Regions from separate parts of the Photorhabdus sp. RM323S genome, predicted to be linked through region 1. Evidence: predicted binding sites of a transcription regulator. Region 1 holds the regulator's gene; the other holds the start of a gene.
What was found. The regulator PhoB, encoded in region 1, activates phosphate uptake and scavenging genes when phosphate is short. The targets are predictions, from matches to a motif close to CTGTCATAAAACTGNCNNAT.
Positions count from the first base shown of each region.

Region 2: a site for PhoB is predicted at 2,078-2,097, ahead of pitA (inorganic phosphate transporter PitA). Genes of this name have one in related genera too.

Region 1 is NZ_JBHFKZ010000037.1:20,799-25,669, forward strand. Features, by position in the region: gene brnQ (branched-chain amino acid transport system II carrier protein) at 1-802, opposite strand, end outside; gene phoR (phosphate regulon sensor histidine kinase PhoR) at 1,152-2,489, opposite strand; gene phoB (phosphate regulon transcriptional regulator PhoB) at 2,513-3,202, opposite strand; gene sbcD (exonuclease subunit SbcD) at 3,462-4,697, shown strand; gene ACGF7G_RS15065 (AAA family ATPase) at 4,694-4,871, shown strand, end outside.
Region 2 is NZ_JBHFKZ010000043.1:30,306-35,176, reverse strand. Features, by position in the region: gene uspB (universal stress protein UspB) at 36-371, shown strand; gene pitA (inorganic phosphate transporter PitA) at 426-1,916, opposite strand; gene ACGF7G_RS16310 (NAD(P)/FAD-dependent oxidoreductase) at 2,216-3,400, shown strand; partial or broken gene ACGF7G_RS16305 (XRE family transcriptional regulator) at 3,713-4,000, opposite strand; gene ACGF7G_RS16300 (amidase) at 4,455-4,871, shown strand, end outside.

The DNA of each region.
Region 1 (4,871 bases):
GCAAAATTACAGCGCCATTTTCCGCATGAGGAATTAATGATCCACTGCCAGAACCCAGTTTGAACAGAGACAGATAAACCAACACCAGACCGAACCCGGCAATCACCCCTGCCCACGTCGCATAACGAGTCAACAATGAAGATGAAGCAACGCCTCTTGAACGCGCCGCGTTAACGATAACAATACCAAATACCATAGCGCCTAAGGTATCCATCGTCAGATAACCATTAACGAAACCACTGGAGAATGGGATTTGCTGATAAGCATCAATTGCAGGAATTGAGCCCCCCGCGGGCCAAAGTAGAGCAGCAACACCAAGTATACCTAACGCCAGCATTTTAATGGGTGCCAGCACATGCCCGACAGTATCAAGTAAACGACCAGGGTAAAGCGAGACAGCAATCACCAGGGCAAAATAAATCAGACTGTAAATAAAGAGCGGTAATTCACCCGAACCGGCAAGGGGAGCAATACCCACTTCAAAAGAAACCGTTGCAGTACGTGGAATTGCGAATAGAGGACCAACAGCCAGATAACAAACCGTCGCCAGCAACAACCCCGCAACCTTACCAATGGGTGAACTCAGTTCTTCAATACCACCGCCTACTTTTGCCAACGCGATGATTGTAATCACCGGCAAACCAACTGCGGTGACTAGAAAGCCTAATGCAGCCACCCAAACATATTCACCCGATTGTAATCCCACCATTGGAGGAAAAATAATATTTCCCGCCCCTACAAACAGGGCAAAGGTCATAAACCCTAACGCCCAAATATCCTTAGATGATAAACGATTTGTCATAATAATTGTTAATTTTTTGTTACCATTTTAATGGCTTGAATAATATAAATACCGCCAATAGTTAAGCCAGCATTGGCAATATTGAACCCTAATTTAACGATTTATTATCAAAATAATATTCACCTGTACCTGTTTAATACAGAACCATAGTGGTTATTATAGATAGAATCGCCAGCAACTGCCCACAAGTAAAACTTTTATAGTGCCAGAAGGCAATAGATAAACCAGAATGCAGAGTCATATACTGCACTCTTTTTCAAAACCAGTGATTGCTGTTAGCTATCATTGAATACACACTATATGATTTGTGTTTTTTTTAACCTGCAACACTAATAATTAATTACGAAGATTAATTATTACTTTTAATCAAACTATCCTTATCTCTTTTACTGGTTATTCTAGCCGGTACAATCAATCCTGACGGTAAAGTAAAATTAAAAGTTGTTCCTTGACCTACTTCACTGGAGATTTCAAGGTGGGAATGGTGGTGATGTAAAGCATGCTTAACAATAGCAAGACCGAGGCCGCTTCCCCCCGTTTGCCTGGAACGGGCTTTATCTACCCGATAGAAACGTTCGGTCAAACGGGGTAAATGTTCTGCACTGATACCGGGTCCATTATCTTTCACGGTAAACTCGGCACCGTGGGAGTTCTTTTTCCAACTGACATCAATCTGAGTACCTTTCGGGGTATGATTCACCGCGTTATAAACCAGATTCGACATTGCACTACGAAGCTGCTCTTCATTGCCGAAAACCTTCAGTTTTTCACCAATATCAAAATTAATTTTATAGCATTCATTACCAAGCGCAGCGGCTTCCTGACGCAATACCTTAAGCATCAGAGGCACATCAACTATTTCATTCATATCAATCTGAGGAGCAGCTTCGATTTTAGAAAGCTGCAATAACTGCTTCACCAGACTATCCATCCTCCGGGTTTGCTCCTGCATCGTATTCAGCGCTTTATTACTCAGCGAGCCAGACACCTCCTGATCCTGCATGACTTCCAAATAACCCTGCAATACAGTTAAAGGGGTACGCATTTCATGGCTGACATTCGCAAAAAAGTCACGGCGGGCATTTTCCAAGGCCCGTTTCTGCGTCACATCTCTGGCAACCATTAATAGTTGCTCTCCAGAGTAAGGCATAACCCGAAACTCAACAGTGAAACCATTATTTAATTCTATTGATAACGGACGTGCAAAATCCCTGGCAAGCATATACCGATTAAAATCAGGATAACGCAGTAAATTAAAAATAGGCTGCCCATTGTCCTCAGGCCAACGAAAACCCAGTAAATGCTGGGCCAAACGGTTACACCAGAAAATATTACCCTCAGTTGTCATCATAACAATGGCATCCGGCAATAATTCAGCGCCACTACGAAACCGTTTGATCAACAGCGCCAGTTCACGGCGCCGTTTCCGGTTCCGTTGCTGCATTTGGTGAATACCGTAAAAAATCGGCTCCCATCCTCCTCTTCCCGACGGTGGCAGCATACTGCGATCTAACCATAACCAATCCGAAAGTTTCAGCAAATTATAGCCATGCCATATCAGCGCCAAAAATACCGAAGCAAACAAACACCAGGATAAATGACCAATAAATATCGACAAAACTAATGCAGGCAAACCAAAAAGAAACAGTTCTGAAACCAGTTTTTTCCAGGATAAACGTTCTAACACATCAGGTTCTCCGGTGCGCAAACTCAGTAACGGGTAGAAAAACGATAACCAGTCCCACGAACGGTCTGCACCATTTTATCATGACCACCAATCTCTAATACTTTACGTAAACGGCGAATATGTACATCAACAGTTCTGTCTTCAACATAAACATTTGCTCCCCAAACATAATTGAGCAACTGTTCACGGCTGTAGACCCGTTCAGGATGAGTCATAAAGAAATGAAGTAACTTAAATTCAGTCGGCCCCATATCCAGCGCCAGATCCTGGCTGGTCACACGATGAGAAGTGGCATCCAAAACCAAACCATCCATTTCAATGATATCTTCCATCACCATAGGTGAAATACGCCGCAATACCGCTTTAACTCTGGCAACCAGCTCTTTAGGCGAGAAAGGCTTGGTTATATAGTCATCAGCCCCAACTTCAAGGCCACGAACCCGATCTTCCTCTTCACCACGTGCCGTCAACATCATCACCGGAATATCACGGACATTATTATCCCGTTTCATTTGCTTGATTATCTGCAAACCAGAACCACCAGGGATCATCCAATCCAATAACACCAAATCAGGATAGGGTTCAGATAAACATGCCAGCGCAGAGTCATAATCTTCCGCCTCTACCGGCTGATAGCCATTTTTTTCCAGCACAAAACAGACCATCTCACGAATCGGAGCTTCATCTTCAACGACCAGAATACGTCTTGTCATGGTTAATCCTGTTAAATATTGAGATAAACGCGATTGAGTTTTAAAGGCATTATGCGTCAGATTTATGACAGATTTATGAAATCCTGCCTTGGTTATCCTCCACCTGCAATCTGTTTCGCAACAATTAATTTAACAATTGTCATATTTCATCATGAATGCGAAGCGGCTCGAAGATATATTCACGAAGCCAGATTTAAAGGCGACATTCAGAATATAGCTATTATAATCATCATTCACTTTAACCCATTGCGGTGGCACTATGCGTATTATTCACACTTCGGACTGGCATCTTGGTCAATATTTTTTTACAAAAAGCCGGGCTGCTGAACATCAACATTTTCTGCGTTGGCTGATTAAACAGGTTGAGGATTACCAGGTCGATGCATTAATTGTTGCCGGAGATGTATTTGATACCGGCTCGCCGCCCAGTTACGCCCGTGAACTATATAATCGCTTTGTTGTTGAACTGCAACCTACTGGCTGTCAGTTAATTATCCTTGGTGGTAATCATGATTCCGTGGCAACGTTGAATGAATCAAAGGAATTGCTTTCCTGCCTGAATACCACCGTCATTGCGAATGCTGACGAAGATCTACAAAAACAGATAAAAACACTTAACACCAGGGCAGGTAAAGCTGGCGCCATCCTCTGCGCAATTCCTTTTCTGCGGCCAAGAGATATTATGACCAGCCAGCCAGGCCAATCAGGAGAACAAAAACAACTGGCGTTACAGGAAGCAATTGCAGAACACTATCATCAACTCTATCAGCAAGCATGTAAATTACGTAATGAGCTGGATTTGCCCTTACCTGTCATTGCCACCGGGCATCTTACCACCGTTGGCGTCACTGCCACAGATTCAGTCCGGGATATTTATATTGGTACACTTGATGCCTTCCCAGCGCAAGCTTTCCCACCGGCAGACTATATTGCACTTGGGCATATTCACCGGCCGCAAATCGTCGCCAAATCTGAACATATCCGTTATAGCGGTTCCCCCATACCACTCAGTTTTGATGAAGTCGGGCAGGAAAAAAGTGTCTGTTTGGTAGAATTCACCCAAGACAAACTGGGATCCATTAAACTTTTACCCATTCCTCAATATCAGCCCATGCAGCTTATCAGGGGTGATCTGCAACAAATTGAGCAACAGTTACAAACGCTTAATGACTATAAAGGCGAGCACCCCGTCTGGTTAGATATTGAAGTTGCCACACAAGATTACCTCCATGATATCCAGAAAAGAATTCAGTTGCTGGTTGCAAAACTTCCTGTCGAAGTCATTCTGCTGCGGCGTAGTAAAACACAGCGGCAAAACAGGCTAGCACAAGAAAACAGAGAAACCCTGACAGAACTCAGCGTTAACGAGGTTTTTACCCGGCGGCTTGAACAATCAGAACTTAAAGATGAAGAACACAAAAAACGTCTGACTACCCTTTTCGAACAAACACTGAATACTATCTATCAGGATAAAAATAAGGAGGAACAGGCATGAAAATTCTGAGTCTGCGGCTGAAAAACATTAATTCATTACAAGGTGAATGGAAAATTGATTTCACAACAGAGCCGTTCACCAGCAATGGTCTATTCGCCATAACCGGCCCTACCGGGGCGGGTAAAACCAGCTTGCTAGATGCTATCTGTCTTGCGCTTTATCACAAAACACCAC
Region 2 (4,871 bases), on a different contig from region 1:
ACAGCTTTGGCTAAACCATTCTAAGGAGGGGGATTATGTTCAGTTCAATTGTACTGTTTTGGGCGCTGTGTCTTGTCTGCATTATGAATATGATGCGCTACTTCTCTTCACTGCGGGCATTGTTGTCTATTCTTCGCCAGTCCGATCCCTTGCTTTATCAATCAGTAGACGGTAACGGTTTTTTTACTGCTCATGGACAGCTCAATAAGCAGATAAGGCTCGTACACTATATCAATTCACAACGTTACCTGGATCATCATGATCCAGAAGTGGTGCTCCGCTGTGAACGGCTGAGAAGGCAATTTATTCTGACGAGCGCGCTGAGTGGATTAGTTGTTGTTTGTCTGATTTCTATGTTGATTTGGTACTAAAACAAAAGGCGGTATAGTTAACCCATACCGCCTTCAAATTTTTCGTCAAAACAATTAAATCAGTTTCAAAGCGTACCAGTAAAAAATACCAGATAACCCAATTGAAACCGGTAGCGTCAGTATCCAAGCCAACATGATGTTCTTGATTGTTTTACCCTGAACACCACCACCATCAACCAACATCGTCCCCGCTACCGCAGAGGAAAGAACCTGTGTAGTCGAAACCGGCATCCCGGTATAACTCGCAACACCAATTGAAACAGCCGCAGTCATCTGCGCTGAAACACCCTGTGCGTAGGTCATACCTTTCTTACCAATCTTCTCGCCGATAGTCACCGCAACGCGTTGCCAGCCAACCATAGTTCCTAAGGACAGTGCCAGTGCCACCGCAATGATGATCCAGACAGGTGCATACTCAACAGTATGCAATAAGTCTTTACGCAGTTTATTCAGAAAACGGGCATCTTCAGCACTGGTTTCCGGCAGTTTAGCCACAGCTTCCACAGTATCGGCAATACACATCAACATGCGGCGCATATTGTTACGCTGTTCAGGATTCAGCCCACTATAGCTCTGAATGCCCTTCAATATGCTTTCTGTCTGATTGAGAACAACTACAGCACGAGTGCTGTCACAATGGAATCGCCCTTCCGGCTCATCTTCAACAACAGCAACCAATGGCGTCAGTTCAATGGCATGAGATAACGCAGTACCATGCTGCTGATAATATTGTTGCAGGTGAGTAACTGCATCGTAAGTACGTGCAATGTCATAGCCATTAGCATTCATGTTTACGACAAATCCCGCCGGAGCTACGCCGATCAGCACCAGCATAATTAAACCAATGCCTTTCTGACCATCATTCGCCCCATGAGAGAAACTTACTCCTACCGCAGACAAAATTAGCGCAGTACGCGTCCAGAAAGGTGGTTTACGTTTACCGTCTTTCTTCTCACGTTCAGCGGGTGTCAGATGAATACGTTTGCGTTTCTTGGTGCTACTCCAGTAACGGCGCAGCAGAAACACGATTGCCCCAGCAATGATCAATCCGATGAAAGGAGAGAGGATCAACGACAGGAAAATCTGTATCATCTTCGGCACATTCAGTGCATCAACCACAGAAGAGTTGGTCACGATGGCATTGGTCAAGCCGATACCAATAATGGAACCAATCAGGGTATGAGAACTGGATGCAGGTAAACCGAAATACCAGGTACCAAGATTCCAGACAATGGCAGCCAGCAGCATGGAAAACACCATGGCAAGACCATGAGCAGAACTGACATTGAGCAGAAGATCGGTAGGGAGTAAATGTACAATCGCGTAGGCGACACTTAATCCACCAAGAAGAACACCAAAAAAGTTAAATACCCCAGCCATGACAACTGCGAACTGTGCTCGCATAGCACGGGTATAAATAACTGTTGCTACCGCATTCGCGGTATCATGAAAGCCATTAATGGCTTCATAAAACAGCACAAACAGCAGTGCCAGTACTAACATTAGGCTGGTGTGAAAATCCAGGCCAGTAAAAAGATGTAGCATAAACGTTAAGCCAGTTAGTTGGACATGAACGCGGCGCATTATCAGTGACAAATGCTAGCGGGGAAAGTGAAATATGAACTTTTTTTGATTTCATGACAACCAGATAACAATAAGAAATGAGAATATTCCTTATATATCATAAAATTGCATATCTTTTAAAAAATTGACAATTTTAAGACAAAAAATAAGTTTATCTGACAAATTCAGGTCATACGGGAACTTTTTCCCGCAAAATTATCAAAAATGCAACACTTTAAGGGAAGTTCCCGCTAAATTATTCGGTTATAAAGAGAGAAATAGTGGAAAGATTTGATGTAGTTATTGTTGGTGCCGGTGCAGCCGGTCTGTTTTGCGCAGCTCAAGCCGGACAACGTGGTTTACGGGTGCTGGTTCTGGACAATGGCAAAAAAACCGGGCGTAAGATTTTGATGTCCGGTGGTGGGCGTTGTAACTTCACTAATATGTACACGGAGCCATCAGCTTATCTTTCCGCTAATCCCCATTTCTGCAAATCTGCCCTAGCCCGCTATACACAGTGGGATTTTATTGATCTGGTTCAGCACCATGGCATTGCTTACCACGAAAAAACCCTGGGGCAGCTTTTTTGCGATGATTCAGCTCAACAGATAGTTGATATGTTGCTAAAAGAGTGTGAGGCTGGTCAGGTCACTGTTCGTCTGCGTAGCGAAGTTAACCACGTAGAAAAAAAGGAGCTGGGTTTCGTTATCACTGTTAATGGAAAGGAAGTAAGTACACGCTCACTAGTCATCGCTTCCGGTGGGTTATCTATGCCAGGCCTTGGCGCAACCCCTTTTGGTTATCGGGTTGCAGAACAGTTTGGCCTGAAAGTCTTGTCAACCCGCGCCGCTCTCGTGCCTTTTACTCTGCATAAACCACTACTGGAGCAACTTCATATGCTTTCCGGTGTGTCCGTTCCCGCCATTGCCACCGCTGAAAATGGCACGCTATTCAAAGAAAATATCCTGTTTACCCACCGAGGACTTTCCGGCCCGGCAATTTTACAAATTTCCAGTTATTGGCAGCCGGGAGAGTTTGTGAGTATTAACTTACTTCCAAATATTGATCTGGAAACGTTTCTGGAGAAAGAACGGAGTGCTCACCCAAACCAAAGCGTAAAGAATACCTTGGCAAAATTATTACCGAAGAGGTTGACAGAATGTCTGCAAACACTCGGTCAACTCCCAGATATTTCTCTTAAGCAATTGAACTCAGTTCAGCAAAAACAATTGATGACAAATCTTCAATCATGGCAAGTACAACCCAACGGTACTGAAGGCTATCGTACTGCTGAAGTGACGATGGGCGGCGTGGACACTCATCAGCTTTCATCCAAAACAATGGAGGCTAATCAGGTAAAAGGACTCTATTTTATCGGTGAAGTGGTAGACGTCACCGGCTGGCTTGGTGGCTACAATTTCCAGTGGGCATGGAGTTCCGCCTGGGCGTGTGCGCAGGCGTTGTAACTTTTGTGCAGGAGTAGGATTATTCGTTAATAAAGTGTTAGTGGCTAACTGAGAAGAGAATTCTGGGCATGTCAATACATCTTCGCCTGCAAAATCGTTCTAACTGTACCGAAACTTTCTTACAGTCATATGTAATTGTATACACAGCTGTCTGGCATCAGATTCCAGTATGCTTTCATAACGAAAGATGCACTTAAGAATAATTGCTATTTCAGTTAAAGTTCTGTCTTATACGCTCGTTATACATCTGGCAAAACATCCCGGTTTTAGGAGTCTGCCAGATGAACTAGGTGTTTATGTTTAATAACAGAATCATCCTATATGAAAAGCAGATGGATCCAGTTCAAATTCTTTGTCAATTTCCAGCTTCTTCAATATCGCAGGAAGAACCTGGTGAATCATACGCATACCGACCAGAAGTTCGTTCATATAAATATCTGGATGAATACGTGAAGAATTGAACCCCAAACTTTCTGCTTCGGCTTCAAGACCGAGATTGTCACCAGAATTATAAACTAACGCGAGCAGTTCTGCCCTGAGAGGAACGCCAGCCCGAAACGCTTTATCCTTAACAATATTGAGCCATTCTTCGTAATCTTTAAGGGGTCTAAGGTGAGTAGACCTACCCGGTCACCCAAGTAGGTACAAGTTCAGCTAAAATCATAGCTGCATGTATTCCAATCATTTTCATCTAATTAGGCATTTTATTCTGTACTGTGCATTATGATAGAGGTGTTAACCCCGTTTAATGAGTGCAAAATATACCGTCTAACTGTGCAGAATTGGTTACCGTGCTACAGATTCAAAGGAAAAATGGGTAAATTGCAGCCGTAATTTATGACGCTAGTTGTGTAAAAATTTTTCAATAGATGAAATGCAATTGTCGCTTCATTTATCGAGCGGATGAGTGAAATTTATCGTGCGCGGCATCATCAAGTATGTGCCCTTAGCAAAAAAAGACAACTAATGGTTATATAAATTAAATAAAACATAACTTATTTATCTATTAAAAAATTAACGAATCCTTACGTTTATCCATTATTGGAGATTAATTATGGATTTAGAAAGTATAACTGCCATTCAGTCAGGTCAACCTATTACATGTAATGCATGGCTATTCTGGTTAAGGAAGTTCACCGGGAGCATACCTAACAACGTACTAGTAGTGATGGGCTCATTATTCATGAACATGGTATTCATGCCAACTGCTGATGCATCCAACACGCGGATTTTTTCGCTGCAAGAAGCAACCATCAAACAGATGCAGCAAGCGATGGAGGCTGGTGCGTTGTCGAGTGTCGAATTGACGACAATGTACCTGAACCGAGTATATGCCTATGATCTCAATAGTATAAAACTGAACTCCATTCCTGTCTTAAATCCAAGAGTGTTTGAGGAGGCTGCGGAGGCAGACCGTCTGCGGTCTGAAGGCATTATACTCGGGCCTCTTCACGGGATCCCTTACACTGTT